2 regions of the Micromonospora sp. USAFONa4 genome follow, and region 2 is predicted to be linked to the other one. Evidence: riboswitches for the same ligand, from Rfam matches in the RefSeq annotation. Region 2 holds a riboswitch; the other holds the start of a gene.
What was found. A riboswitch is a leader RNA that binds a small molecule or an ion and turns the genes downstream of it on or off. The one in region 2 is predicted to bind glycine.

Region 1 (14,190 bases), 210 kb from region 2:
TGCCGGAGGGGCAACTGCTGCGCGAGGCGGGGCGGCTGGCCGGCATCCCCGGCGTGCTGCTGCACGGCAGGCTCGACATCAGCAGCCCGCCGGAGGTGGCGTGGCAGCTGGCCCAGGCGTGGCCCGACGCCCGGCTGGAACTGCTGGAGACAGCCGGGCACGGATCCGCCAACGGTATGGCGGAGCGGGTCGTGGCGGCGCTGGACGACTTCGCCGAGCGCCGCTAGGCACCCAAGGGTGCCGGCTACGGCACCATCCAGGACAGCAGGGGCGTCGCCTGCAGCCCGACCAGCACACACATCAGGGCGAGCAGCAGCACGCTCGGGCCGAACATCCGCCGGAACAGGTCACCCTCGCGGCCGGTGAGTCCGACCGCCGCGGCGGCGATCGTGAGGTTCTGCAAGCTGATCATCTTGCCGAGGGTGCCGCCGGAGGCGTTGGCCGCGGCCAGCAGGACCGGATCGAGGCCGGCCCGCTGCGCCGCGGCCACCTGGAGCGCGCCGAACAGCGAGTTGGACGACGTGTCCGAGCCGGTCAGGGCGACGCCGAGCCAGCCGAGCACCGGTGCCAGCACGGCGAAGAGGCCGCCCGCGCCGGCCATCCAGACGCCCAGCGTGGCGACCTGACCGGAGGCGTTCATGGTGAACGACAGCGCCAGCAGCCCGACCACCGTCAGCACGGCCCACCGCAGCGCGAACAGGGTGCGCCCGTAGAGCCCGACGGCCTCGCGCGGCGGCACCCGCAGCAGCGCCACCGTGATCAGGCCGGCCACCAGCAGCAGCGATCCGGGGGCCGCGAGCCAGGCGAAACGGAACGTCGTCAGCGGTGACGGGGCACCGGAGGCGGTGACGACGTGCAGTCCGGGCCAGGAGAACGCGAGCGTGCCGGCGTCGAGCAGCCGCTTGACGGCCGGCACCTGGGAGACGGCGAAGACCGCCACGATCGTCGCGTACGGCGCGTACGCCCGCCAGCGCGAGCCTGCCGGCGCCGACGCGTCGGGCTCAGGCAGCCCACCGGCGGCGTGCTCCGGCGGCCGGTCGGCGTCGCGCTCCCACGGCCCGACGCCGACCGGCACGGCAACCGTCCGCCGCACCGCGCCACGGCGGACGACGAGCAGCAGGACGCCCGCCCCCGCGAACGCGGCGGTGATGTCGGCGAGGGCGGCCGTCAGCCAGTTCGCCGTGACGAACTGCGCCACCGCGAACGCGCCGCCGCACGCCAGCGCCGGACGCCACAGCTCGCGTACGCCCCGGCGGCCGTCGGCGACGACGAGCAGGACCAGCGGCACGACGACCGCGACCACCGGGACCTGCCGGCCGGCCATCATGCCCAGTTCCGTGGCGGGCAGCCCGGTCACGCCGGCGAGGGTGGTGATCGGCAGGCCGAGGGGTCCAAAGGCGGCCGGCACCGTGTTGCCGACCAGCGCCACGGCGGCCGCCCGCAGCGGGGTGAAGCCGAGGGCCAGCAGCATGACCGTGGTCACGGCGACCGGCGTGCCCTGCCCGGCCAGGGCCTCGAGCAGCGACCCGAAGCAGAACGCGATCACCAGGGCCTGCACGCGGCGGTCGTCGCTGATCCGGGCGAAGCCCTGCCGCAGCGTGTCGAAGTGCCCCGTGCGCACGGTCAGGCGGTGGATCCAGATCGCCGTCGCGAACGTCCAGACGAGCGGGAAGAGAGCGAAGGTGGCACCCTGGCCGGCGGCCAGCAGCGTCTGCGGCAGCGGCATCCGCCACAGCCACCAGGCCAGCACGACCGCCACGCCCAGCGCGCCGAACGCCGCCACCCACGCCCGCGTACGCACGACTCCGAGCAGCACGAACAGGGTGAGCAGGGGCAGCGCGGCACAGGCGGCACTCAGCGCGAGCGACCCACCGACGGGTTGCAGGGGTTGCTGGTACATCGGGACCGCCTCGGCAGCGCACGCCCCCGGCCCGGGTGGCGTGGAGTACGGCCCATCTCACCGGACGCGGCCGGCGCGGCGCCTCTTCCAACGTGCGCAGCCCGGCGGATTTGCCGACCGGCCGGCGCGACCCGCGCCGTTCAGCCGCCGGCGAGCGCGGCGCGCACCGGGGCGGCCTTCGCGGCGGCCTCGGCGACCTCGGCGTCGGGATCGCTGCCCCACGTGATGCCCCCGCCCGCCCACACGTGCACCCGCTCGGCGTCCACGGCGGCGGTGCGGATGGTCAGGCCCAGGTCGATGCGGCCCGAGGCGACCCAGCCGAGCGCGCCCATGCTGGCGCCCCGGCCGACCGGCTCCAGCGCGGCGATGCGGTCGAGGGCGGCGAGCTTCGGAGCGCCGGTGACGGAGCCGCCGGGGCAGACGGCGCGCAGCAGGTTCGCCAGGCCGAGCCCGTCGGCGACCGCCGCGGAGACCGTCGACTCCGCCTGCCACAGGTCGCACCACCGGCGTACGGCGAACAGTTCGTCGACGCGCACGCTGCCGGTGCGGGCGACGCGGGCCAGGTCGTTGCGCTCCAGGTCGACGATCATCACGTGCTCGGCGCGTTCCTTGGCGGAGGCGAGCAGCTCGGCGCGACCGGCGGCGGTGGCCGGCCGGGTGCCCTTGATCGGCCTGGTGATCAGGCGTCCGTCGGTCAGCTCCACCAGGGTCTCGGGGCTGGCGCAGCCGATCGCCCAGCCCGCCCCGGCGAGGGTGCCGCCGTAGCGGGCGCCGGGCAGCGCGGCCAGCCGGCTCAGGGCCGGCAGGGGGTCGCCGGTGTAGCGGGCGGCGGCGTGGCCGACGACGTTGACCTGGTAGACGTCGCCGCGGCCGATCGCCGCGCGGACCGCGCTCACGGCGTCGGCGTGCTGGCGGGGCGTCCAGCTCTCCGCGAAGGTGCCGCGCCACCAGGGGGTGGCGGGTCTGGCGGCGACTGCGCCGGGCGGCGTGCCCGGGCCGTGACCGTAGACGACCACGACGACCTCGGGCAGCCCGGTCACCGGGTTGGCGGCGCCGGCCGGCGCGCCGACCAGGGCGGCACCGGCGGCCGCGGAGACGTAGAGAGCGGCCCCGCACACCCCGGCCGCGTCGTGGCGGCCGGCGGGGCGGGCCAGGTCGTGCAGCGGCAGGCCGTGCGCGGCGAGGAACTCCTCGGCCCGCGCCGCCGGGTCGCCGCCGTCGGCGGGCCGCCACTGCCAGCGGGCCCACTCGACGAGCGTACGGCGGCAGCCGGCCGGCGCTCCCGGCGCGCCGACCGTCAGCCCTGGGAGCGTGTCCACGCCGTCCGGCCCATCCTGCCTCATCCGTTCAGTGGATTTCGGAAAAACGACGCGCATACCTGCTCGATGCCGGCCACTTTCGCTTGGTACTGTGCGTCACTGGTCATGTGAACCATGACACAGTGCCCCCACAGTCCGGAGATCCCGATGTGCCAGCACCAACCCACCTGCCCCTCCGCCGAAGCGACCGACCGGGACGCCGCCCGGGTCCTCGCCTGCTTCCCTGAGCAGGGCTGGAGCCTGCTCTGCAACGGTGTCATCGTCTTCGAGGACACCGGCGAGCTCCTCCCCGACGGCAGCAGCATCGCCCCCCACCGCGGCCCCGCCCGACACGCCCTCGTCGCCTGACCCCTGTCACGCTGCGTCACGCCTTTTACACCCGTCGATCTGAGCCGGTTCCCCGGTCGGGACACCCCCCGCCCAGGTCGACGCACCCGCCGGGGCGGCACCACGACCGCCCCGGCGTCACGCGACGTCAGTCCTCGAACGCCTCCGGCGCCGGGCAGGAACACACCAGGTTCCGGTCGCCGTACGCGCCGTCGATGCGCCGCACCGGCGGCCAGTACTTCCCGGCCCGGTCCACCCCGGACGGGTACGCGCCCACCGACCGCGCGTACGGGTGCGGCCACCCGTCGCCCGACACCATCGCCGCGGTGTGCGGGGCATTGGCGAGAGGGTTGTCGCCGGCCGGCCACTCCCCCGAGGCCACCCGGTCTATCTCCGCCCGGATGGCGATCATCGCGTCGCAGAACCGGTCCAGCTCGGCCAGGTCCTCACTCTCGGTGGGCTCCACCATCAGCGTCCCCGCCACCGGGAACGACATCGTCGGCGCGTGGAACCCGTAGTCGATCAGCCGCTTCGCCACGTCGTCCACGCTCACCCCGGTCGCCTTCGTCAACGGCCGCAGGTCCAGGATGCACTCGTGCGCCACCAGGCCCTTGTTGCCCGCGTACAGCACCGGGAAGTGCCCGCGCAGCCGCGCCGCTACGTAGTTCGCCGCCAGCACCGCCACGCCGGTGGCCCGCACCAGCCCCGCCGCGCCCATCATCCGCAGGTACGCCCACGGGATCGGCAGGATCCCCGCCGACCCGTACCGCGCCGCCGAGATCGCCGGCCGGCCGTCGACGTGCACGCCCAGCGGATCACCCGGCAGGAACGGCGCCAGGTGCGCCCGCACCGCCACCGGACCCACCCCGGGACCCCCGCCGCCGTGCGGGATGCAGAACGTCTTGTGCAGGTTCAGGTGCGACACGTCCGCCCCGAACTTCCCCGGCTTGGCGAACCCGACCAGCGCGTTGAGGTTCGCCCCGTCGACGTACACCTGACCACCGGCGTCGTGGACCTTCGCGCACAGCGACGCGATGCCCGTCTCGTACACCCCGTGCGTCGACGGATACGTCACCATGATCGCCGCGAGGGCGTCCCGATGCTTGTCGATCTTCGCGTCGAGGTCCACCAGGTCGATGTTGCCGCCGTCGTCGCAGCCCACCACGACGACCCGCATGCCCGCCATCACCGCGCTGGCGGCGTTGGTGCCGTGCGCCGACGACGGGATCAGACACACGTCCCGGTGCGCCTCGCCCCGGTCCCGGTGGTAGGCCCGGATCGCCAGCAGACCCGCCAGCTCACCCTGCGAGCCGGCGTTGGGCTGCACGCTGACCGCGTCGTAGCCGGTCACCTCCGCCAGCCACCCCTCCAACTGGGAGATCATCTCCCGGTAGCCGGTGGTCTGCGCGTCCGGCGCCAACGGGTGCACGTGCGCGAACTCCGGCCAGCTCACCGGCTCCATCTCGGTGGTGGCGTTGAGCTTCATCGTGCACGACCCGAGCGGGATCATCCCCCGGTCCAGGGCGTAGTCGAAGTCCGACAGCCGCCGCAGGTAGCGCAGCATCGCCGTCTCCGAGTGGTGACTGCGGAACACCGGGTGGGTGAGGAAGTCCGACGTACGGGCCAGCGCCGCCGGCAACGCGCCGGTGACCGGCGCGTCCGCCACCGCCACCGGCCGCCCGGCCACGGTGGCTCCGAACGCGTCGCACACCTTCCGCAGGTGCGCGGGGGTGGTCGTCTCGTCGCAGGACACCCCCACGTGCCCGGCGTCGACCAGCCGCAGGTTCACCCCCCGGGCCGCGGCGTCGGCGACCACCGCCTCGGCGCCGCCGGGCACCCGCACCAGGACGGTGTCGAAGAACGTCTCGTGCACCACCTCGACGCCGTCGACACCCCGCAGCGACGCCGCCAACCGCACCGCCATGTCATGGGTACGGCGGGCGATGCCCCGCAGCCCGTCCGGGCCGTGGTAGACGGCGTACATGCCGGCCATCACCGCCAGCAGCACCTGCGCGGTGCAGATGTTGCTGGTCGCCTTCTCCCGCCGGATGTGCTGCTCCCGGGTCTGCAACGCCAGCCGGTACGCCGGGTTGCCGTCCGCGTCACGCGACACCCCCACCAGCCGGCCCGGCAGCATCCGCTCCAGCCCCGCCCGCACCGCCAGGTAGCCGGCGTGCGGCCCGCCGAAGCCCATCGGCACGCCGAAACGCTGGGTGGTGCCGGCCGCGATGTCGGCGCCGATCTCCCCCGGCGCGCGCAGCAGCGTCAGCGCCAGCAGGTCCGCCGCCACGGTCACCAACGCCCCGACCGCGTGCGCCGCCTCGACCAGAGCCGCCTGGTCACGCACCGCCCCCGACGCCCCCGGGTACTGCAGGTGCAGCCCGAAGAACTCCGCCGGCAACTCGTCGCGCCCGGTGTCGACGATCCGCACGTCGATGCCGAGAGGCTCGGCCCGGCTGGTGATCACCGCGATGGTCTGCGGCAGGGTGTCGGCGTCGACCACGTACACCGGGCTCTTGCTCTTCGACGCGCGGCGCGCGAGCGTCATCGCCTCCGCCGCGGCGGTGCCCTCGTCGAGCATCGACGCGTTCGCGGTGGCCAGCCCCGTCAGGTCCGTGACCATGGTCTGGAAGTTCAGCAGCGCCTCCAGCCGCCCCTGGCTGATCTCCGGCTGGTACGGCGTGTACGCCGTGTACCAGGCCGGGTCCTCCAGCACGTTGCGGCGGATCACCGCCGGGGTGTGCGTGCCGTGGTAGCCCAGACCGATCATGGACACGGCCACCGTGTTGCGGGCCGCCAAGGCCCGCAACTCCGCGAGGGCGTCGTGCTCGCTGGCCGGCTCCGGCAGGTCCAGGGTGCCGTGCCAGCGGATCACCTCGGGAATCGCCGCGTCCATCAGCTCTTCGACCGAGCCGTAGCCGACGGCCTCCAACATCCGGCGCTCGTCGTCCGGATCAGGGCCGATGTGGCGGGCGGCGAACTGCTCTGCGGTCATGGGCGGCGCTCCCGGGGGCGAGGTCGACAGGTCGGCCTCCCCCTCTGTCGCGCCCGCGAGGCGCTCCACAGTGCCTGCCCACGAGGTCCTTTTGCCTGAGAGGTTCCGGGGAGGATTTGCCCCTTCGGCGCCGCCCGGGATGCTGCTGGGCGGTCTCTCCCACGTGGGTGCTGCCGGCATGGTCAACGCTACCAGCGCCGCACCGCCCACCGGAGGTCGTACCCCCGCCGGCGACGACCGTCGATGAGCGGCCCGGCCCCGCACCCCCGGGCGGGCCGCTACCGGCCGACGCCCGCCAGCCCCGCGGCGGCGTCGCCGGCCGTCCGGTCCGCCAGCGCCGGCAGCAGCCGCCCCAGCGGCGCGTCGACGGTCAACGCCGCATACCCGTCGCCCCGGGTCGGGCCCTGGTTGACGATCACCACCGGAACGCCCAGCTTCGCCGCGCGCACCACGAACCGGCGACCCGACATCACCGTCAACGACGAACCCAGCACCAGCAGCAGCCGCGCCCGCGCCACCAGCTCGAAACAACGCGACACCCGGGCCGCCGGCACCGTCTCCCCGAAGAACACCACGTCCGGCTTCAGCATGCCGCCCCGGCAGAACGTGCAGTCGACCGTACGGAACCGGGCCACCTCGTCCTCGGCGAGATCCACGTCACCGTCCGGGTTGACCGCCGCGGCCCGCGCGTCGAAGCCCGGGTTCGCCTCCCGCAGCCGCCGGTCCAACTCCTCCCGCGACGTCCGGTTACCGCAGCCCAGGCACACCACCTCGTCGAGGCGGCCGTGCAACTCCACCACCCGCGGACTGCCCGCGGCGGTGTGCAGCCCGTCCACGTTCTGCGTGATGATCCCCTCGACCAGCCCACCGGCCTGCAGCCGCGCCACCGCCCGGTGCCCCTCGTTCGGGGCCGCCCGCGCGATCACCCGCCACCCCAGGTGGCTGCGCGCCCAGTAGCGCCGCCGCGCCTGCGCGTCGCGCGTGAACGCCTGATACGTCATCGGGGTGTGCCGCCGCGCCGCCCCGCTGGGCCCCCGGTAGTCCGGGATGCCCGACTCGGTGGACAGGCCCGCCCCGCTCAACACCACCACACCACCGCCGGCCACCAGGCCGGCCAGCGCGTCGACCGTCTCCGTCACCCGTCCATGCTGCCTCAGGCAACCACCCTGCGGCGACCGGCCACGTCGTGGCGGGACGGCGGCTAGGTTGGCGGTATGCGCGTCGTCATCGCCGGAGGACACGGCAAGATCGCCCAGCTGACCCACCGCGAACTCGCCGGACGCGGCGACACCGCCGTCGGGCTGATCCGCAACCCCGACCACGCCGCCGCCCTACGTGCCGCCGGCGCCCAGCCCGTCGTGGCCGACCTCGAACACGTCGGCGTCGACGAACTCGCCGCCCACCTCGCCGGCGCCGACGCCGTCCTCTTCGCCGCCGGCGCCGGCCCCGGCAGCGGCGCCGCCCGCAAGGACACCGTCGACCGGGCCGGCGCCGTCCTGCTCGCCGACGCCGCGCAACGCGCCGACGTCCGCCGCTACCTGCTGCTGTCCTCGATGGGAGTGGAAGGCGAACCACCCGCCGGCACCGACGAGGTGTTCGCGGCATACCTGCGCGCCAAGAAGGCCGCCGAGGACGACCTGACCGGCCGCGACCTCGACTGGACGATCCTGCGACCCGGCCGGCTCACCGACGACGCGCCCACCGGGCGGATCACCCTCACCCGACACGCCCCCGCGGGCGCCGTGACCCGCACCGACGTCGCCCGCGTCCTCGTCGCCCTGCTCCACCACCCGCACAGCGCCGGCGCGATCCTGGAACTCGTCGGCGGCAACACCCCCATCGCCGACGCCGTCGCCGCCGCCGACCAGCACTGACCCGCCTCCCGGCGGGCAGCCGACGCCGCTACTCGCCGAGCACGGCACGCAGCTGCGCGCCGAGCGCCCCGGCCGCCTGCGCGTCGGAGCGCAACTGCTCCGACTGCTCCGACAGGTACGCCTGCCACCGGCCCAGGTGCTGCTGCGCCGTCGCCACCGCCGCCACCAACGCCGCCTGCCGGCCCTCCAGCTCCCGCACCTGCCGCCGCAACTCCTCGCCCCCCGACGGCCCGGCGACACCTCCGGCCAGCACGTGCGCCTCGGCGATGATCTCGTCGGCCTGCCGCCGCGCCTCCGCGATGATCTCCGCGCCCTCCGCGCTGGCCTCACCGATCGTCCGGTTCGCCTCGTCCTGCGCCCGCACCGCCAACTCGATCACCATCGGATCCGGGCCCTGCGCGCCGGTGCTGGGCAACGCGCCGTGCCGCAACATCTCCACCTGCCGCGCCAGGCCCTCGTTCTCCCGCCGCAACCGGTCCACCTCACCACCCAGCAACGCCACCCGCTCGTCGGCCGACCGGGCCAGGCCCGCCACCTCGTCGGCGGACAGCCACCGGCCACCCCGGAACCGGCGCGCCTCCAACGCGCTAACGGCCCGGGTCAGCTCACCGTGCGCATCGGCGACCACCCGGTCACCGTGGTCGACGCTCATCGCACACCCGTCCAACTGAAGTCGTCCGGCGCGGCGGCGGCAGCGCCCGCCAGCGGCGGATACAGGCAATGGTCGTAACTCTCCACCAGGATCCGCTCCCGCGGCACCCCCGACGCCGTCAACGCGGCGACCGTCGCCCCGGTCATCTCCGGACTGCCACACACCAGCACCTCGGTGTCGTGCCACGGACCCAACCGCACCGCGGTCTCACCGGCCGTGCCCACCGCCCCCTGCCACTGCCAACCGGACTCCACCGTCGGCACGTACCGCAGCCACCCGGACTGCCACGACTGCCCCGACGCGCCCGCCGCCAACTCCCGCAACGCCACGTCGTCGTACAGGTCGTCGGGGGCCCGTCCCCCCACCACCAGCGTCGTCGAGCGCCCCGGCCCCAGCCGCAACGCCTCCACCACCGCCCGCAGCGGCGCCACCCCCGTGCCCCCCGCCACCAGCAGCAACGGCAGGCCCGGCGACCGGTCGTACGACGACAAGGCCGTCCCCACCGGCGAGCCCAACAGCACCCGGTCCCCCTCCCGCAGCCTGCGCACCAGATGCGTGGAGAACCGGCCCGCCGCCCGCACATGGAACTCGATCGTCCCGTCCGGACGCGGCGCGTTCGCCGGCGACAGATACCGCCACGTCCGCAACTGCGGCACCTGCACCGGCAGTGACTGCCCCGGCAGGTACTCACACAGGTAGTTCGGACGCACCGTGAACACACACACGTCGGCCCGCCGCCGCTGCACCGCCAGGACCTCCGCCTCCCAGTACGGCGGCGACGTCCGCTCCGCCTCCACCGCCCCGGCCAGCATCAACCGCGCCACCAACTCGTACGCCGCAGCCCACTCGGCCTGCAGCTGCGGAGTCCACCGTGGACCCAGGAACCGCTCCAACGTCGCCAGCAACGCCTGCCCGACCCGGATGTAGTGCCACTCCGCCAACGGCACCGGCCGGCCCTGCCCGTCCTCGCCCTGGAACCGCCGGTGATCGGCACCCAACCGCTGCGCGAACGCCGTCACCTCCCGCTCGTCGTCGACGTGGGTGACGATGTGCCCCAACGCCGCCAGCAACTTGTCCTGCTGGTACTGCATGTTCGTCGGGAACATCGCACGCGTCTCCGGCGCGATCAGGAACAACGTCGCGTAGAAGTACTTCGCCGCCTCCGGCCCGGCCACCGAGAGCTGGGCCCAACTCTGACGCAGCGCCACCACGTCCATGCCTCAGCCCTCCCGCCGACGGGCCACGTCGTGCCGCTGCCGCAGCGACAGCGCCCCGACGCCCGCCGAACCGTACGCACGGTCGGTCTGCCACAGGTTCGGATTCGGCACCCGGGTGTCGTAGTAGCGGTGGTGCACCGCGTGCAACGCCGCCCACCCCACACTGCCGTTGAGCCACGACCAGTCGCCGTGCACCGGCCGACCCGCCCGCTCCTCCTGCGCGCAGAACCGCATGAACAGCTCCGACTCCGTGTGCGGATCCGACACCCGCACCCCCGCCGCACGGAACGAGTGCAGCACCGCCTGGTTGATCACCAGAGCCGCGTGCTCCCGCCACAGGGTGTCCTCCCGCGAGGTGTCCAACCCCAACCCCCGCGCCACCGGCAGCAACTGGTCGTACCGGTCCCCGTCACCCATGTTCCGGGTGCCGACCTCGTCGCCCAGGTAGTGCCCGTTGAACGGGGCGCAGCTGTAGTCCACCCCACCCACCCGCAACCGCATGTTGCTGATCACCGGCAACGCGTGCCAGCGCAACCTCAACTCCTCGAACCACGAATACGCCGGATGTGTCAGGGCGACCTCGCGCACGAGCTCCCGCGGCGCCTCCACCAACGTCGGATCCTCGTACGCCGTCTCGAGCACCCACGGCAGCAGATCGAACCGGCCCGGCACCGGCGGAGGATGCCACCCCAACGCCCGCACCGCGTCCGTCATCGCCACCTGCGCCGGATCACCCAGGATCGACCCGTCGTCCATCTGGTGCCCGCAGTAGCGGATCAGCTGGTCGTTCCAGAGCCGCGCCCGCGGACCCACCCCCGGCCGGTCCGGCGCGAACACCGTCATCACCGACTGGATCCGCCCGCCGTTGTCCGCCACCGCCAGATGCCGCGCCAGCTCCTCCGCGATGCCCGCCACCGTCGTCACCCCACGGCGGTCACGGACCCGCAACCCCGCCCACCGGACCCGCCCCACGCAGCGCGCCGACTGCCGCCACGCCACCTTCGCGCCGTGCGCCAACTCGTCGCCGGTGTGCCGGTACGTGCCGGTCACCGCGATCTCCTCCCGCACCCGCGCGATCCGGTCCGCCACCCCCGGCAGCCGACGCTCCTCGTGGTACAGGTGCAGGAACTCCACCGCCTCCGCCGTCACGTCCGCCGGCGAGTCGGACGCGTGCGACACGGGACAGCGCTCCGCGTCCCCGGCCCGCACGTCGGCGCCCGCCGCCATCGCGCCGGCATCCACGTCGGTCTGCACTTCGCACTCAATCCGATCGTCGGGCAAGCGTCGCCGCCCGCTGCCTGTGTCGTCGCGCACACCGGGCCCGCAACTGCCCACACCCGACGGACAGCGACCCACGTGCGAAACAGGCGCAACGACGCAGACAGGATTGCCATGATCGTCTGAAGTGTCAACAAGCCGACAGGTCAGGACGTGGCGCACGCCACACCGCCGCAGGCCCCCACCCGACAACCGACCGGACGGCCCGGTCGTGGACGACTGGATGCGCAACGCCGCTGGTGGCGCGGGCACGACCAGCCACGTCGGGCGACGGGCGGATCAGGCCGAGCGCCCCCTCAGCCGGCCCGGCGCCGCGCCCGACGCGCCGCCAACTCGTCACCCACCGGCTCCGCCGCCACCTGCGGCTCCACCGACGTCGCAGGCTCAGACGGCAGGTGCGACAGCGACCCCTGGATCTCCTTGAACGCCCCACCGATCGCGATACCGAACACGCCCTGGCCCCCCTGCAACAGGTCGACCACCTCCTCCGGCGACCGGCACTCATACACGGTCGTGCCGTCGGAGATCAACGTGATGCCCGCCAGGTCCGCCACCCCACGGGAACGCAGCGCCTCGATCGCCTTCCGGATGTTCTGCAACGACACCCCGGCGTCCAGCAGCCGCTTCACCACCTTCAGGACCACCAGGTCCCGGAACGAATACAACCGCTGCGTGCCCGAACCCGAAGCGTCGCGCACACTCGGCACCACCAACCCGGTACGGGCCCAGTAGTCCAACTGCCGGTAGCTGATCCCCACCGCATGGCAGGCCGTCACACCCCGGTAGCCCACGGCACCGTCACCCTCGGTCGCCCACCCCGGCGGCGCCACACCCGGCTCGTCCAGCTCCGTACCCGGATCGGGATCTCGCGGCTCGTGCATCCGGACAACCTCCCCGCCAGTGCGGTGACACGTCGTTTCCGGGACGTGCACCCCTCGACACGGCAACCCTATAGCCGCCTTCAGGAATTGCCCCGCAGAAGCCGCCGCGACACGCCGCGACACGACAACGAAGATCACTCACAGCACCGGAACGTCACCGAACGTGACATCCCGAAGAAGGCCGGAACTCAGCCGGCGAAGTCCTCCGGACGCACCTGGTCCAGGAACTCGCGGAACTTCTCCACCTCGTCCTCCTGCTCGTCCGGGATCACGATCCCCGCCTCGCTGAGGACCTCCTCCGCACAACGAATCGGCGCACCGACCCGCAACGCCAGGGCGATGGAATCACTCGGCCGGGCCGACACCCGCACCCCGTCCCCGAGCAACAGATCGGCGTAGAAGACGTTCTCCTTCAACTCGGTGATCTCCACCGCCTGCAACGGCGCCTTCAACGCCGCCAACACGTCCCGCAGAAGATCGTGGGTCAGCGGCCGGGCCGGCTTGACCCCCTGCTGCTCGTAGGCGATCGCCGTCGCCTCGACCGCACCGATCCAGATCGGCAGATAGCGGTCCCCCTCGACCTCCCTGAGCAGGACGATCGGCTGGTTGCTGGGCAGCTCCACCCGAACTCCGACCACGCTCAGCTCGCGCACCGCCGCCTCCGTGTCGTTGTCACCTACGCCGCACCGCGCCCTTCCCTGCACGGTACACGGACCGCGACACGGCCGTCCCATGCGCTACCCGCACACGCCCGCGCCAGAAAGGGGTTACCCCGGCAAGCCTACGACACGCTTCCCGGGGAAGATCTTTCCACACGGCCCCCGCCGGATCACCGACCCAACGTCGACCGCAACCCCACCCGCACCAACGCCGCATGCAACTGCTGCGACAGCGCCACCAACTCCCGCGCCGTCTCCGCCGCCCGCGCCCGCGCCGCCGGATCACTCTGCCGCGCCAACGGCGTCAACAACTGCGCGAACAGACCAGCCTCCCGATCCGCCGCCGTACGGAACGCCCGCAGATGCCGCGGCTCCAACCCGTACGCCGCCAGACCCGCCACCGCACTCGCGATGATCAACGCATCGTCGTCGTACCAACCCGGCGGATCCGACACCACCACACCGAGGCGCTCCAACTCGCCCAGCGTCGACTCGTCGATCCCGCTGCGCGCCACCAGGTCCAACCGGCCGAGCCGCACCTGCGGCGACCCGACCGGCTCCTCCGGCACCCGCCCCGGAACCTCACCGTCCGGACCCACCGCCACCAACGTCGGCCGCTGCCGACCCGGCGACTCCCCGGACGCGTCCCACTGCGCCAACTGATCACGGATCACCCGCAACGGCAGATACTGGTCCCGCTGCGCGGTCAGCACGAACCGCAACCGCGCCACATCGTCCCAGCTGTACTTCCGGTAACCCGCCGCCGTCCGCTGCGGCTCCACCAGGCCCTCGGCCTCGAGGAACCGCAACTTCGAGATGGTCACGTCCGGGAAATCGACACGCAGCTGACCCAGCACCTCACCGATACTCATCAGCGGGCGCGCACGGGCCGCCTCGGGCGGCGTGGAGGCCGCAGGCTCGTTCACCCCCGGCCGGCCCCCTCCTCGGGACGCGGACCGGCGATGAACACCACCCGGAACTTGCCGATCTGCACCTCGTCACCATTGCTCAACGTGGCCGCCTCGACCCGCTCCCGGTTCACGTACGTGCCGTTCAGGCTCCCCACGTCCCGCACCGTGAACGTCCCA
Region 2 (14,190 bases):
GAGGTCGAGGCCCAGGATGGTGTCTCCGGGGTCGAGCAGGGCCGCCATCACCGCGGCGTTGGCCTGGCTGCCGGAGTGCGGTTGCACGTTGGCGTACGCGGCGCCGAAGAGCCGCCTCGCCCGCTCGACCGCCAGGCGCTCGACGGTGTCGACGTGCTCGCAGCCGCCGTAGTACCGCCGGCCGGGGTAGCCCTCGGCGTACTTGTTGGTGAGGACCGAGCCCTGCGCCTGCAGGACCGCCCGGGGCGCGTGGTTCTCCGAGGCGATCATGCCGAGGGTCCGCCGCTGCCGGTCCAACTCGGCGGCGACCGCCTCGGCGATCTCCGGGTCGACGTCGATCAGTTCACGGTCGAGCAGGCTCATGCCGCACCCGCCGCGTCGGCGTCGGCCAGGTAGGCGCGGTACTCGTCGGCGGTCATCAGCGCCGGCGCGTCCGTCAGGCGTACCCGCACCAGCCAGCCCGCCCCGTACGGGTCGGTGCCGATCAGGTCCGGGTCGGCGACGACCGCCTCGTTGGTGGCGACGATCTCGCCGCTCACCGGCATGTACAGCTCGGCCACCGACTTGGTGGACTCCACCTCGCCGCAGACGTCGCCCGCGCTCAAGTGGGTGCCGGGCTCGGGCAGTCCGGCGTAGATGATGTCGCCGAGGGCGGCGGCGGCGAACGCGGTGATGCCCACGGCCGCCGGTTCGGCCGTGTCGTCGATCCATTCGTGGTTGCGGCTGTAGCGCAGACGCGCGGGTACGTCCATGGTCGTCACTCCTGGGAAGATGGGTCGGTGCGCGTCAGCGCGGACGGCGGTAGAACGGCAGCGGGGTGGTCCGCACCGGCTCGGTGGTTCCTCGGACGACGACGCCCAGCCGGGACCGGGCCTCGATCGCGTCGGCGTGGACGTGAGCCATCGCAACGGGCCGGTCGAGCGCCGGTGACAGCGCGCCGCTGGTGACCACGCCGACGGGTCGTGCCGGTACGCCGTCTGTCAGCGCGACCACCGGATGGCCGGTCCTCGGTACGCGTCGCCCGGTTCCGGTCAGTCCCACGAGGACGGTGGTGGCCCCGGCGTCCCGGCGCTCGGCCAACGCGGCCCGGCCGACGAAGTCGCCCGGCTTGGCGAAGGACACCACCCGTCCCAGGCCCGCCTCGAAGGGGGTGACGCCCTGGTGCAGCTCGCAGCCGTACAGCGGCATCCCGGCCTCGATGCGCAGCGTGTCCCGGCAGGCCAGCCCGGCCGGCGTCAGCCCGTGCCCGGCGCCGGCGGCGAGCAGCGCGCGCCAGACGTCTTCGGCGTCCGAGGCCCGGAGGAAGAACTCGAAGCCGTCCTCGCCGGTGTATCCGGTGCGGGCGACGATCGCCGGCCGTCCGCCGAGGTCCACGGCGGTGGCGGTGTAGTAGCGGAGTCGGGTCGGCTCCGCGCCGACCACGGCCCGCACCGTGTCGGCCGCACGCGGGCCCTGCACGGCGATGATGGCCCGCTCGGCGGTGTGGTCGGCGACGGTCGCCGCGTGTCCGGCGCAGCGTAGGTGCAACGCGGCCAGCGCGGTGCGGGTGTTGACGGCGTTGGTCACCAGCAGGTACCGGTCGGCGGCGAGCCGGTAGGCGACCAGGTCGTCGAGCACGCCGCCGATCTCGTCGCAGAGCATGGTGTAGCGGGCACCGCCGACCGGCACCGCCGACAGGTGCCCGACCAGCGCGTGGTCCAGCGCCGCGGCGGCGTGCGGCCCGGACACCTCGAGCTGCCCCATGTGGCTGAGGTCGAAGAGGCCCGCGCGTTCGCGTACCGCGCGGTGCTCGGCGGTCTCGCTGCCGTAGCGCAGCGGCATCGACCAGCCGGCGAAGCCGGTGAACCGGGCGCCGAGTTCGGCGTGCACGGCGTGCAGGGGTGGGTGGAGCAGGGTCGTCGGACTCTGATGCACGGAGGCCTCCCTCGTCCCGACGCGGTCGCGTCGTACGGTCGGTTGCCTCCCGCTCTGTCATCGACCTGAGAGCTTCACCGCCGGTCGGCGGTTTGCACCGTGGGTGAGACGACTGATCGTCTGCTTTCCAGAGTTCGCCTCACCCGAGCGGTAACGGGGCCTGAGAGTTTCTTGGGAGTTTGCTCCTTCGGCGCCCCGACGTGCGGTCGGGATCTCTCCCGCGCGGGTTCGAACGGCGTCTATGTAGTTGTGGGTTGCCCGCAGACCGTAGGCGACCGGTCGAGCGGCTGTCAACGGCGACGCACCGTAGCCAGATCGTCACTCCTATCGACCATCGACGATTTCTTTACACGATGTGTGATGTGTGCCATTGTACTGGCCACCCGCAGCGCGGACCCCGCCGGATCGACGGGAATCGACGCCGCAGCCACTCCGCACCGCCACCACCCGCCGGCGACCAGGCCGGACCACGTACGCCAGGAGGCGACCCGTGAGAACCACGAGAACACGAAACCGACGCGGCTGGCCCGCCGTCCCGCTCGCACTGGTGCTGGCGCTCGGGCTGACCCCGGCGACCTCCTCCGGCGCCGCGCACGCGGCACCACCGCCCAGGCCGACCGGCGCCGCCCCGAGCGACGCCGGCCTCGGCTCCGGCGCCGGTGACGCCCACGTCCGGCGGGCGCCGCTGCCGCTGAGCGAGCGGGCCCCGCTTCCCTCGTCCCGTGCGGAGCTGCGCCGCGACTACGACCGGCCCGACGACTCGGGGCGGCGCAACGCCCCGTCGGCGCGCGGGGCGGCCGCCGCTCCCTGCGCGGTCGGCGACTTCACGAGCCGGACCGGCAGCGCCCTGGTGCAGCAGATCAGGGCGTCCACCACCGACTGCGTGAACACCCTGTTCAGCCTCTCCGGAAGCGACGCCTCCCAGGCCTTCCGCGAGACGCAGATGACAAGCGTGGCGTACGGGCTGCGGGACAACGCCGCCTCCTACGACGGCACCAACGCCACGGGTACCGCCCAGCTCGTGCTGTACCTGCGGGCCGGGTACTACGTGCAGTGGAACCACCCCGCCACCGTGGGCTCGTACGGCCCCACGCTGCGCACCGCCATCCGCGCCGGCCTGGACACGTTCTTCGCCAACAGCCGCTCCGGCGACGTCAACGACGTCAACGGCGAGGTGCTGGCCGAGGCGGTCACCCTGATCGACAGCGCCGAGGAGAACGCCCGCTACCTGTACGTGGTGAAGCGGCTGCTGACCGGCTACGACAGCTCGTACGACTCGTCGTGGTGGATGCTGAACGCGGTCAACAACGTCTACACCGTGCTGTTCCGGGGCCACCAGGTGCCCGAGTTCGTCAGCGCCGTCACCGCCGACCCGAGCGTGGTGGACACGCTGCACGCCTTCGCCACCGGCAAACGAGCCCTGCTCGGCACCGACCGGGGCTACCTGGTCTCCAACGCCGGCCGCGAACTGGGCCGTTTCCTCCAGCACACCGCGTTGCGGTCGAAGGTACGACCGCTGGCCCGGGGCCTGCTCGACCTGAGCGCGATGACCGGCTCCACCGCCACCCTCTGGGTCGGCGTCGCGGAGATGACCGACTACTACGACAAGGCGAACTGCGCCTACTACGACACCTGCGACCTCCAGGCGCGGCTGGCCGCGGCGATCCTGCCGGTCACCTTCGCCTGCGGCAGCACCATCCGCATCCGCGCCCAGCAGATGACCTCCGCCCAACTCGACTGGGCCTGTGCGAGCATGCGCAACCAGGACGCCTACTTCCACTCCGTCGCGGCCGACAAGGGCCCGGTCGCGAACGACCGCAACACGACAATCGAGGTCGTGGTCTACGACTCCAGCGCCGACTACCAGACGTACGGCGGGCCGATGTTCGGCATCGACACGAACAACGGCGGCATGTACCTCGAAGGCGACCCGGCGTCCGCCGGGAACCAGCCGCGCTTCATCGCCTACGAGGCGGAGTGGCTGCGCCCCACCTTCGAGATCTGGAACCTCAACCACGAGTACACCCACTACCTCGACGGCCGCTTCAACCTGTACGGCGACTTCACCGACAACATCGCCACCCCCACCATCTGGTGGATCGAGGGCTTCGCCGAGTACGTGTCGTACTCGTACCGGGAGCTGACCTACGGCGCCGCGATCACCGAGGCCGGAAAGAAGACCTACTCCCTGCGTACGCTCTTCGACACCACGTACAGCCACGACACCAACCGCGTCTACCGGTGGGGCTACCTGGCGGTGCGGTACATGCTCCAGTCGCACCGGAGTGACGTCGCCACGCTGCTCGGGCACTACCGCACGGGCAACTGGAACGCCGCCCGCACGCTGTTGACCGGCACCATCGGCAGCCGCTACGACGCCGACTGGTACGCCTGGCTGGACGCCTGCTCGGCCGGCAACTGCGGCGGCGCCACCAACCCGCCCGCGAACCAGGCCCCGGTCGCGGCGTTCACGTCCACCACCACCGGGCTGAGCGCCACCTTCACCGACCAGTCCACCGACGGCGACGGCAGCATCGCCGCCCGGTCCTGGGCCTTCGGCGACGGCACCACCTCGACGGCGACCAACCCCACGAAGACCTACCGCGCCGCCGGCACGTACACGGTCACGCTCACCGTCACCGACGACAAGGGCGCCACCGCCAGGACCTCCCGGAACGTCACCGTCACCGGCGACCCCGCCGCGCTGCCCGAGTGCACCGGCGGCGACGTGCGGACGCTGGGCCGCAACTGTCAGCGTGGCAACCTCCAGGCCACCGCGGGGAACCTGCACTACCTCTACCTCCAGGTCCCGGCCGGCACCGCCAGCCTGACGATCACCTCGTCCGGTGGCACCGGCGACGCGGACCTCTACTACAGCCCCCGCAGTTGGGCCACCACGAGCATGTACACCCAGCGGTCGGTCACCAGCGGCAACGGTGAGACGATCACGATCAACAACCCGGCTCCCGGCTACCACTACGTGAGCCTGCACGCCAAGCAGGCGTTCAGCGGGGTCACCGTGCGGTCGCAGTACTGAGGACCCGCGCCACACCCGCAGGTCGCGCGAGCGGCCGGGCTCGGCCCGGCTCCGAGGAGGCGTCGCCGGTCACCACGTGACCGGCGACGCCGCGTGGCTCTCACTCCTCGGCGGCGAGTTCGCCGAGCGTGACCGGCTGCGCCAACGGACGGGACGCGTAGCCGGCCAGGTCGGCCGCACCGGGTGTCCGGCCCGCCTCGCGCGCCACCAGGCAGGCGGTCGCGTAGCCGCAGACCCGGCCCTGGCACCAGCCCATGCCGGCCCTGGTCAACAGTTTCGCGCCCCGGCCGTCGGTGGCGGACAGCTCCCGCACCGCCCGCCGGACCGCTCCGGCGGGCACCTCCTCGCACCGGCAGACGAGCGTGTCGTCGGCGCACCAGTCCGGCCAGCCGGCCGGCACGGGGTGGACCGCGTGCAGCGCCGCCGCGAACCGGCGCAGCCGACGCCGCGCCCGCAGCAGGCGGTCGTGCCGACGGGCCGACCAGGGCGGCGGACGGCCGAGAGAGAGCGCGGCGGCGCCCCCGGCCAGCTGCCCCTCCACCAGCGCCAGGGCGGCACCGCCGACGCCGGTGACCTCACCGGCGGCGTACACCCCCGGCACCGAGGTCGCCTGGGCGGCGTCGACGGCCAGCACCAGGCATCCGTCGGAGTCCAGCCGGGTCGCGCACCCCAGGGCCACGGCCAGCTCCAGCTGCGGGGTGAACCCGAAGCCCACCGCGAGGCCGTCGCACTCCACCTGAGTGCCGGTGCCGGGCAGCACGGTGCCGCCGGGGCCGACCCGGGCGACGGTCACCCCGGTCACGTGGTCGGTGCCGTGCGCGGCCACCACCGCCGTCCGGCGGTGGTAGGGCACCGTGTGCCGGAGCATCCGCCAGCCGTACCGGCCGGCCTCGACGAGCTTGCCGGCCGCCCCGGCGACCGCACGCAGTTGGCGGGCGTACCCCGCCGGGTCGTTCGCCTCGTAGACGCCGACGACGGTGCCGCCCGCCTCGGCGAGGCCGGTCGCGACCGGCAGCAGGAACGGTCCCGTCCCCGCCACCACGATCCGCCGCGCGAAGGTCACCCCCTGGCCCTTGAGCAGGGCCTGGGCGCCGCCGGCGGTCACCACCCCGGGCAGGTCCCAGCCCGGGAACGGCACGACCCGGTCGTGGGCACCGGTGGCGACGACCAGCCGGCGCCCGTGCACCGCCCCCGACCGGGTCTGCACGGTGAACTCCGGATCGGCGCGACCCGCCGTGGCCCGGCGGGACTCGACGAACCAGACGGCGGCGTCGGCGCGGTGGTCGACCCGGCCGAGTTGCTCGCGCAGCCGGGCGAACGTCGACCAGTCGGGGTGGCCGCTGCCGTCCGCGTCGGGTTGGTGCCGCCAGAACTGCCCGCCCGGCCGTGGCCCGGCGTCCAGCACCGCCACCCGGCAGCCCGCCCGCGCCGCCGAGGCCGCCGCGGCCAACCCGGCCGGTCCGGCGCCGATCACCACCACGTCGTACGCGGTCACGGCCGCGGCCCGTCGTCGTGGGTCTCGACCACGTCCCCCGGGCGGGCGACGACCAGGCAGGCGCGCTGTGACGACGCCCCGTTGACGCGGACCAGGCAGTCGAAGCAGATCCCGATCCCGCAGAAGACCCCCCGGGGCCGGTCGCCGACCCGGGTACGCCGCCACGAGCGGACGCCTGCGGCGAGCAGTGCGGCGGCGATCGTCCGTCGCCCGTCGGTGGGGACGGGACGGCCGTCAAAGGTGAACGTCATGGCGCTCCGGGGCGAATGGTCGTAGGTCCACGTCCGGGCGGCGCCCGGTCAGCAGTGCGGCGACGGCGTGCCCGGTGGCCGGGGCGAGACCGATCCCGGCGCCCTCGTGTCCGGCGGCGTGGTAGAGGCCCGGCACCCGGGGGTCGGCGCCGATCGTCGGCAGGTGGTCGGGGCTGTACGGCCGGAACCCCCGGTAGGCACGGATCGCCGACACCCGGGCGAGGACCGGGAAGAGCCGGACCGCGCCCGCCGCCAGCCGGCGCAGCGCCGGCAGCGGGAAGGTCGGATCGAACCCCACCCGTTCCCGGGTGGAGCCGATCAGGATCGTGCCCGCCCTCGTGCCCTCCACCACCGGCGACACCTCCAGGTCGCCCGTGCTGCGGCCGACGTTCGCGACGTAGCCGGCCGCGTACACCTTGTGCCGGACCAGTGGTGGCAGCGCCTCGGTGACGAGGATGAAGCCGCGCCGGGGCAGGATCGGCAGCTCGACGCCGGCCAGGGCGGCGACCTCGCCGGCCCAGACGCCGGCGGCGTTGACCACCGTCGCGGTGTGCAGCGTGCCCCGGTCGGTCACCACGCCCCGGACCGCTCCGGCGGCGTCGCGGCGCACCCCGACGACGGTGGTCCCGGTGAGCAGCCGCACCCCGACGGCACGCAGCAGGTGGGCGGCGGCCAGCATCGGCTGCACCTGCGTGTCCTGCGGATAGTGCACGCCGCCGGTGAGGTCCCGGGCCAGGTGCGGCTCGAACCCGGGCAACGCGTCGGCGGCCACCTCGTACGCCTCGACCCCGACGGCGCGCTGGCTCGCGGCGAACGCCCGCAGCGCGGCGTGTTCGGCCGGCGAGGCGGCCACCACCAGTCCGCCCTTGTGTTCCAACTCGATGTGTTCCGCGCCCAGGGTCTCCCCGAGTTCCCGCCACAGGGCGACGGAGTGGCGGGCCAGCGCCAGCTCCGGCCCGGGCGGCTTGTCGGAGACGAGGATGTTGCCCTCGCCGGCGCCGGTGGTGCCGGCGGCCACCCCGCCCCGGTCGACCACGGTGACGGTCAGTCCGGCGCGGGCGGCGTAGTAGGCGCAGGCGACGCCGACCATGCCCGCCCCGATGACGACGACGTCCGGACTGGCGGTGGTCATGAAGCGATACGGTGCATCCACGCCTCGACGTCGTCCGCGCGGCGGGGCAGGTCGTCGGAGAGCATGCGGTATCCGTCGTCGGTGATCAGCACGTCCTCCTCGATGCGCATGCCCAGCCCGCGCAACTCGGCGGGGATGAGTTCGTCGTCCGGCTGGAAGTAGAGTCCCGGTTCCACGGTCAGCACGTGACCGGCCGCGAGCCGGCCGTCCAGGTAGGTGTCGGACCGGGCGGCGGCGCAGTCGTGCACGTCCAGGCCGAGCATGTGGCCGGAGCCGCAGAGGGTCCACCGACGGTGCAGGCCGCAGTCCTCCGCCAACGACTGCTCCGGCGTGCAGGGCAGTACCCCGAGATCCGCCAGCCCGTGCACCAGCACGGTCATCGCCGCCTCGTGGAACGCCCGGAACCGCGCGCCCGGCCGCAGGCACTCCAGCGCGGCGTCGTTGGCCCGCCGGCACAGCTCGTACAGGTCACGCTGCAAGGGGCTGAACCGGCCGGAGACCGGCAGCACCCGGGTGATGTCGGCGGTGTACAGCGACCGGGTCTCCGCCCCGGCGTCGAGCAGCAGCAGGTCGCCGTCGCGGACCGGCCCGTCGTTGTCGTTCCAGTGCAGGGTCGCCGCGTGCGCGCCGGCGGCCACGATGGAGTGGTAGCCGACGTCGTTGCCCTCCAGGCGGGCCCGCTGCCAGAACACCCCCTCCAGATACCGCTCGGACGTCCGCATCGCCATCGGCAACGCCCGCACCACGTCCTCGAAGCCACGGGTCGTGGTGGCCACCGCCTGCTCCAACTGGGCGATCTCCCAGGGATCCTTGACCAGGCGCAGCTCGGCCAGCACGGCGGCGAACTCGGCGTCGCCGGCCGTGGGCCCGCCGCCGAGCAGCGCGTCGACGCCCGCGTCGACGCCACGCAGCACCCGCGTCGGCGTGTGCGTACCGGCCAGCGCCGGCGCCAGCTCGGCGACGTGGCGGGTCGGCAGGGCCAGCCGGCGACTGCTCTCGCCCAGCGTGGGGCGCCGGCCGGCCCACAGCTCGCCGTAGACCCGGTCGCGGAAGAACTCGCCGTCCTTGCGGCCGGAGCGGGGGCGCAGGAACAGCGTGACCTCCCCGTCGGGCTCGACCACCAGGACGCCGTCGGAGGACTGGTCGCCGGTCAGCCACGTGTACGCCGAGTGGGGCCGGAAGGGGTAGTTCTGGTCGTTGGAGCGCCGCTGGTAGCCGCCGGCCGGTACCACCAGGCGCTGTCCGGCGAACAGTCCGTGCAGCCGTGCGCGTCGCCGCGCCGCCCAGCCGGCGACCTCGTCGACCGGCAGGTCGTACTGCTCGGTGTCCGTCCAGCCGGACGACATGAACTCCTCGAGCGCGGGGCTGACCGGCAGGTCGTGGCTGCCGGTACGCAGGTCGGCGCGGGTCACAGCGGCTCCTTGACGGGGATGGTGGGTGGATCGGGTCAGCTGGGTCGCGGCGGTGCCGCGAAGGTGACGGTGCGGACCGAGGTGTAGAAGTGCAGGGCGGCGGTGCCCTGTTCGCGCGGCCCGTAGCTGGAGGCCTTCTCGCCGCCGAACGGCGCGTGGAAGTCCACTCCGGTCGTCGGCGCGTTGACCCGGATCAGGCCGGTGTCGATCCGCCGGGTGGCGTCGAGCAGCGCTCCGACGTCGCGGCCGTGCACGGAGGTGACGAGCCCGTAGCGCACGTCGTTGACCAGGTCGACGGCGCTGGCCAGGTCTGGCACGGCCAGGATGGTGGCCAGCGGTCCGAAGGTCTCCTCCCTGGCCACGGGGTGTGCCGGGTCGAGTCCGTCGATCAGCACCGGCGCGACGTACCAGCCGTCGTCGGCGGCGGGCGGGCCGTCCGTACCGCCGGTGAGCAGCCGGGCCCCGCTGGCCCGCGCGGCCTCGGCGGCGTCGAGGACCCGCTCGCGCGCCGCCGCGTGGATCACCGGGCCGGCGACGACGCTCGTCTCGGCGGGATCGCCGAACCGCAGCGCCGCCACGGCGGCCACCAGTGCCTCGGTGAACTCCCGGGCGTCGCCCACCACGACGATGCGCCGGGTCGCGGTGCACTTCTGTCCGGCGTACCCCATCGCGGCGTTGGCCAGCAGCGCGGCGGTCTGCCCGAGGTCCGCGTCGGGCAGCACGACGGCCGCGTTCTGGCCGCCCATCTCCGCCTGGACCGGCAGCCCGGCGTGGGCGGCAGCGACGGCGACCTGGGCGCCGACGGTCGCGGACCCGGTGAACGAGACGACGTCGCTCGCCTCGACGACCGCCCGCCCGGTCTCCGTCCCGCCCGGTACGACGTGCAGCAGCCCGTTCGGCAGCAGCCCCTCGAACAGCCCACCGACGGCCTCGCCGCAGGCGAGCGCGTCCGGGGAGGGTTTGAGCAGCACGGCGTTGCCGGTGGCGAGCGCCGGCGCGGCCTTCCACAGCGGGATCGCCAGGGGGAAGTTCCACGGCGTGACCAGCCCGGCGACGCCGCGCGGGCGGCGTTCGGTGAGGAGCAGGCCGGGCTGGTGCGCCGGGAGCGAGGGTGCCAGCACGTCACCGGTCGCGGCGTAGCATGCCTGCGCGTAGTAGTCCAGGATGGCCGCGCTGCGGTCCACCTCGGCGCGCGCCTCGCCCGCCGGCTTGCCGACCTCGCGGACGATGAGGTCGGCGACCGCGTCGGCCCGGTCGCGCAGCCGGTCGGCCGCCGCGCGCAGGGCCGAGGCGCGGCCGGCGGGCCCTTCCCGGCACCACCCGGCCTGTGCGGTACGCGCCTGCGCGGCCAGTGCGCGCACCTCGGCGGGTGACACCGCGGCGCGTTCGGCGACCACGTCGCCGGGGCACTGCGGGGAACGACTCCGGATCATCTCGGTCACCACAGGAATCCTGCCGGGAAGGGGTCGTCGGGATCGAGGAAGTGCTGGGCGGTGCCGGTCAGCCAGGCCCGCCCGGTGACCGTCGGCACCACCGCCGGGCGGCCTGCGACGGTGGCCGTGTCGACCAGCCGTCCGACGAACCGGGTGCCGAGCAGGGACTCGTTGACGAAGTCCCGGTCGAGCGGCAGCAGGCCCCGGGCGTGCAGTTGCGCCATCCGCGCCGACGTGCCGGTGCCGCAGGGAGACCGGTCGAACCAGCCGGGGTGGATCACCATGGCGTGCCGGGAGTGGCGGGCGTCCGAGCCCTCCCCCGCCAGGTACACGTGATGGCAGCCGGCGATCTCCGGCTGCCCGGGATGCACCGGCCGGTCGGTGGCGTCGACCGCCGCCATGATGGCCAGCCCGGCGTCCAGCAACCGCTGCTTGTGGGCCCGGTCGAGGCCGATTCCCAGCTCGGTGAGGTCCACGATGGCGTAGAAGTTGCCGCCGTAGGCCAGGTCGTAGCGGACCCGGCCCAGGCCGGGAACGTCGACCACGGCGTCCAGCGCGACCGTGAAGGACGGGACGTTGCGGATCGTGACGGCGGTGGCGCGGCCGTCGGTCACCGCGACCGACGCCACCACCAGGCCGGCGGGGGTGTCCAGGCGTACGGTGGTCACCGGCTCGGTGACCTCGACCATGCCGGTCTCGACCAGCACCGTGGCCACGCCGATGGTGCCGTGGCCGCACATCGGCAGGCAGCCGGAGACCTCGATGTAGATCACGCCGAAGTCGGCGTCCGGTCGGGTCGGGGGTTGCAGGATCGCCCCCGACATCGCCGAGTGGCCCCGGGGCTCGTACATCAGGAACGTGCGCAGGTGGTCGAGGTGGGTCATCAGGTGTTCGCGGCGCTGCGCCATGGTGGCGCCGGGAATCACCGGCACGCCGCCGGTCACCACCCGGGTGGGCATCCCCTCCGTGTGCGAGTCGACCACGTGGATGACGCGGTTGGTGCGCATCAGCGGTGCCCCGCCGCGAGCAGCCGCCCGGTGGTCTCCCGGATCTCGGCGGCGACGGTCGCGGGCAGGGGCTGGCGCGGCTGGCGGCTGGGGCCGCCCGCCCGGCCGGCCACGTCCATGGAGAGCTTGATCGCCTGGACGAACTCGGAGCGGGAGTCCCAGCGCAGCAGCGGGTGCAGCGTCCGGTACAGCGGCACGGCGGTTGCGGCGTCCCCGGCGACGGCGGCCGTGTAGAGGCGGGCGCAGCTGTCCGGGATGGCGTTCTGGTAGCCGCCGATCCAGCCGACCGCACCGGCCATCAGCAGTTCGAGGGCCACGTCGTCGGCGCCGGCCAGCAGGTCGAGGCCGGGCGCGAGCTCGGCGATCTCGTACGCGCGGCGGACGTCGCCGCTGAACTCCTTGACCGCGACCACGAGCCCCTCCTCGAAGAGCCGGCGCAGCAGGGCGGGGGTGAGGTCGACGCGGGTGTCGAGCGGATTGTTGTAGGCGACGATCGGCAGGCCGGCCCTGGCCACCTCCCGGTAGTGGGCCAACACGGCCGCCTCGTCGGCGCGGTACGCGGTGGGCGGCAGCAGCATCACGGCCTGGCAGCCCGCCTCGGCCGCCTGCTCCGCCCAGCGCCGCGCCTCGTCCGCCCCGTACGCCGACACGCCGGGCACCACCGAGAAGCCGGCGGGGGCCGCCTGCACCGCGGTGCGTACGACGGCCTTGCGCTCCTCGGCGCTGAGCACCTGGTACTCCCCCAGCGAGCCGTTCGGGACGACCCCGCGGCAGCCGTTGTCGGCGAGCCACCGGACGTGCGCCGCGTAGGCGTCGAGGTCGACACTCAGGTCACGGGGGTCGAACGGCAGGGCGGTGGCCGCCAGGACCCCCCGCCACGGAATCTGTTCCACGCCACCTCCAGTAAAATGTTACATGGCACCGTAGCACGGTTGTCGGGGCCGTCACCAGGTGCGAACGGTGTTCCTCTTCCGGCACCGGCGCCCGTCGTCGGCGCGGTGACGTGCCGGCAGCGGACCGCCACCGGACGGCCCGCGGTGACGCGCGCCGGCTAGCGCTCGGGTCGGTCGGCCCAGATTCCGCGCACGTGCCGCAGGTGGCTGCGCATCAGGTCCACGACTCCGTCCCGGTCCCCCGCCGCGAACAGCTCCATGAGTTGGACGTGCTCGCTTGCCGAGTCGACCAGCCGTCCGTCCCTGACCAGCGCGTCGAGCCCGTACAGGCGGGTGCGGTTACGCAGGTCGGCCACCGTCTCCACCAGCCGCAGGTTGCCGCCCGCGCGCAGCAGGGTCAGGTGGAACTCGCTGTCCGCCTCGATGTACGCCACGACGTCGCCCCGGCTCGCGGCCCTGACGATGGCCTCCGCGAGCACCCGGAGCTCGCGCAACTGCTCCGCCGAGAGCCGGCCCACCTGGTCGGCCACCACCGGGATCTCCAGCAGTTCCCGGATCTGCGTGATCTCGTCGAGTTCGCGCTCCGACAGGGAGCGGATCCGAAAGCCCTTGTTCTTGACGATCGTGATCAGGCCCTCCTTGGCCAGATCGAGGATCGCCTCGCGCACGGGCGTCGGGGAGACCCCGAACTGCGTCGCCAGGGTGGGCGCCGAATAGATGGTGCCGGGCCTGATCTGGCCCGCCACGATCGCGGCGCGCAGCGCGTGCGCCACCTCCTCGCGCAGGCTCTGCCGACCCTGGATGGCCGCCAACGCCAGTCCTGACCCGGCGGCGCCGGAACCGCCCGCCTGCCAGTCGGCCGTCACAACCACTCCACCCTGCTCAGCTCACCGGGGGCGGTGAGGTCACCCCTCGTCCCGACGAACACCGGTCGACACACGTACGCCGAGGTTGGAGCTTACCGGTCGACCCGGCACCGGCCGGGCACCTCCTCGCCCGGCGTCACGTCGGTGCGAACGGCGACCGCCGCCGCCGAGCGGCTGAGCCGTTGCGCAGCCGGCCCCGCGGCGTCAGCCGCCCGTACGCGCCAGGATCTCCGCAGCCGCCCGCTCGCCGGCCTCGATCGCCCCGTCCAGGTAACCCGCCCACCGGGTGGCGGTCTCCGTGCCGGCCCAGTGCACCCGTCCCACCGGCTGGCGCAGCTCCGGGCCGTAGCCGCACCAGGAGCCCAGAGTCGGCGCGCCGCAGAAGCAGCCGCGCGTCCACTCGTCCGCCGACCAGTCGTACTCGACGAACTCCTCGGGCCGCCGGGCGGCCGGGCCGGCGACGGCGGCGAGGGCGTCGAGCAGGCTCGCCCTGCGGTCCCGCGGCGGCATCCGGCGCAGCGCGTTCGCCTCCGGGCCGTAGCTGAACGCGGTGAGCACCCCGCGCGGGGAGGCCGGGGTGCTGTTGTCCACCGTCTCGGTGACCGGCCCGGCAAGGCAGAACGCGACGCCGGAACGGCCGTCGGCGCGCCAGAAGGGTTCCGGGTAGACCGCGTGCACCTTGATCGCCGAGCCCATCGGCATCCGCTGGGTGAGCGCGTCGCGCAGGGGCGGCAGCGGTGGGTCGTACCG

Region 1: linked by a shared signal. The riboswitch ahead of gcvP (aminomethyl-transferring glycine dehydrogenase) and the one ahead of gcvT (glycine cleavage system aminomethyltransferase GcvT) in region 2 are both predicted to bind glycine.

Annotation. Positions count from the first base shown of each region.
Region 1 is NZ_CM170072.1:6,963,730-6,977,919, forward strand. Features, by position in the region: gene pip (prolyl aminopeptidase) at 1-227, shown strand, start outside; gene AC0OO9_RS30100 (L-lactate permease) at 245-1,900, opposite strand; gene AC0OO9_RS30105 (chorismate-binding protein) at 2,041-3,243, opposite strand; gene AC0OO9_RS30110 (DUF5999 family protein) at 3,367-3,567, shown strand; gene gcvP (aminomethyl-transferring glycine dehydrogenase) at 3,695-6,541, opposite strand; glycine riboswitch at 6,615-6,713, opposite strand; gene AC0OO9_RS30120 (NAD-dependent protein deacetylase) at 6,820-7,680, opposite strand; gene AC0OO9_RS30125 (SDR family oxidoreductase) at 7,756-8,415, shown strand; gene AC0OO9_RS30130 (hypothetical protein) at 8,444-9,067, opposite strand; gene AC0OO9_RS30135 (globin domain-containing protein) at 9,064-10,284, opposite strand; gene AC0OO9_RS30140 (nitric oxide synthase oxygenase) at 10,288-11,511, opposite strand; gene AC0OO9_RS30145 (MerR family transcriptional regulator) at 11,859-12,443, opposite strand; gene AC0OO9_RS30150 (bifunctional nuclease family protein) at 12,632-13,096, opposite strand; gene ftsR (transcriptional regulator FtsR) at 13,273-13,974, opposite strand; gene odhI (oxoglutarate dehydrogenase inhibitor Odhl) at 14,025-14,190, opposite strand, start outside.
Region 2 is NZ_CM170072.1:6,758,410-6,772,599, reverse strand. Features, by position in the region: gene glyA (serine hydroxymethyltransferase) at 1-363, opposite strand, end outside; gene gcvH (glycine cleavage system protein GcvH) at 360-752, opposite strand; gene gcvT (glycine cleavage system aminomethyltransferase GcvT) at 787-1,914, opposite strand; glycine riboswitch at 1,967-2,047, opposite strand; glycine riboswitch at 2,053-2,145, opposite strand; gene AC0OO9_RS29210 (collagenase) at 2,405-4,951, shown strand; gene AC0OO9_RS29205 (FAD/NAD(P)-dependent oxidoreductase) at 5,052-6,446, opposite strand; gene AC0OO9_RS29200 ((2Fe-2S)-binding protein) at 6,443-6,697, opposite strand; gene AC0OO9_RS29195 (NAD(P)/FAD-dependent oxidoreductase) at 6,681-7,829, opposite strand; gene AC0OO9_RS29190 (aminopeptidase P family protein) at 7,826-9,241, opposite strand; gene AC0OO9_RS29185 (aldehyde dehydrogenase family protein) at 9,277-10,674, opposite strand; gene AC0OO9_RS29180 (proline racemase family protein) at 10,680-11,681, opposite strand; gene AC0OO9_RS29175 (dihydrodipicolinate synthase family protein) at 11,681-12,574, opposite strand; gene AC0OO9_RS29170 (GntR family transcriptional regulator) at 12,733-13,440, opposite strand; gene AC0OO9_RS29165 (flavin monoamine oxidase family protein) at 13,645-14,190, opposite strand, start outside.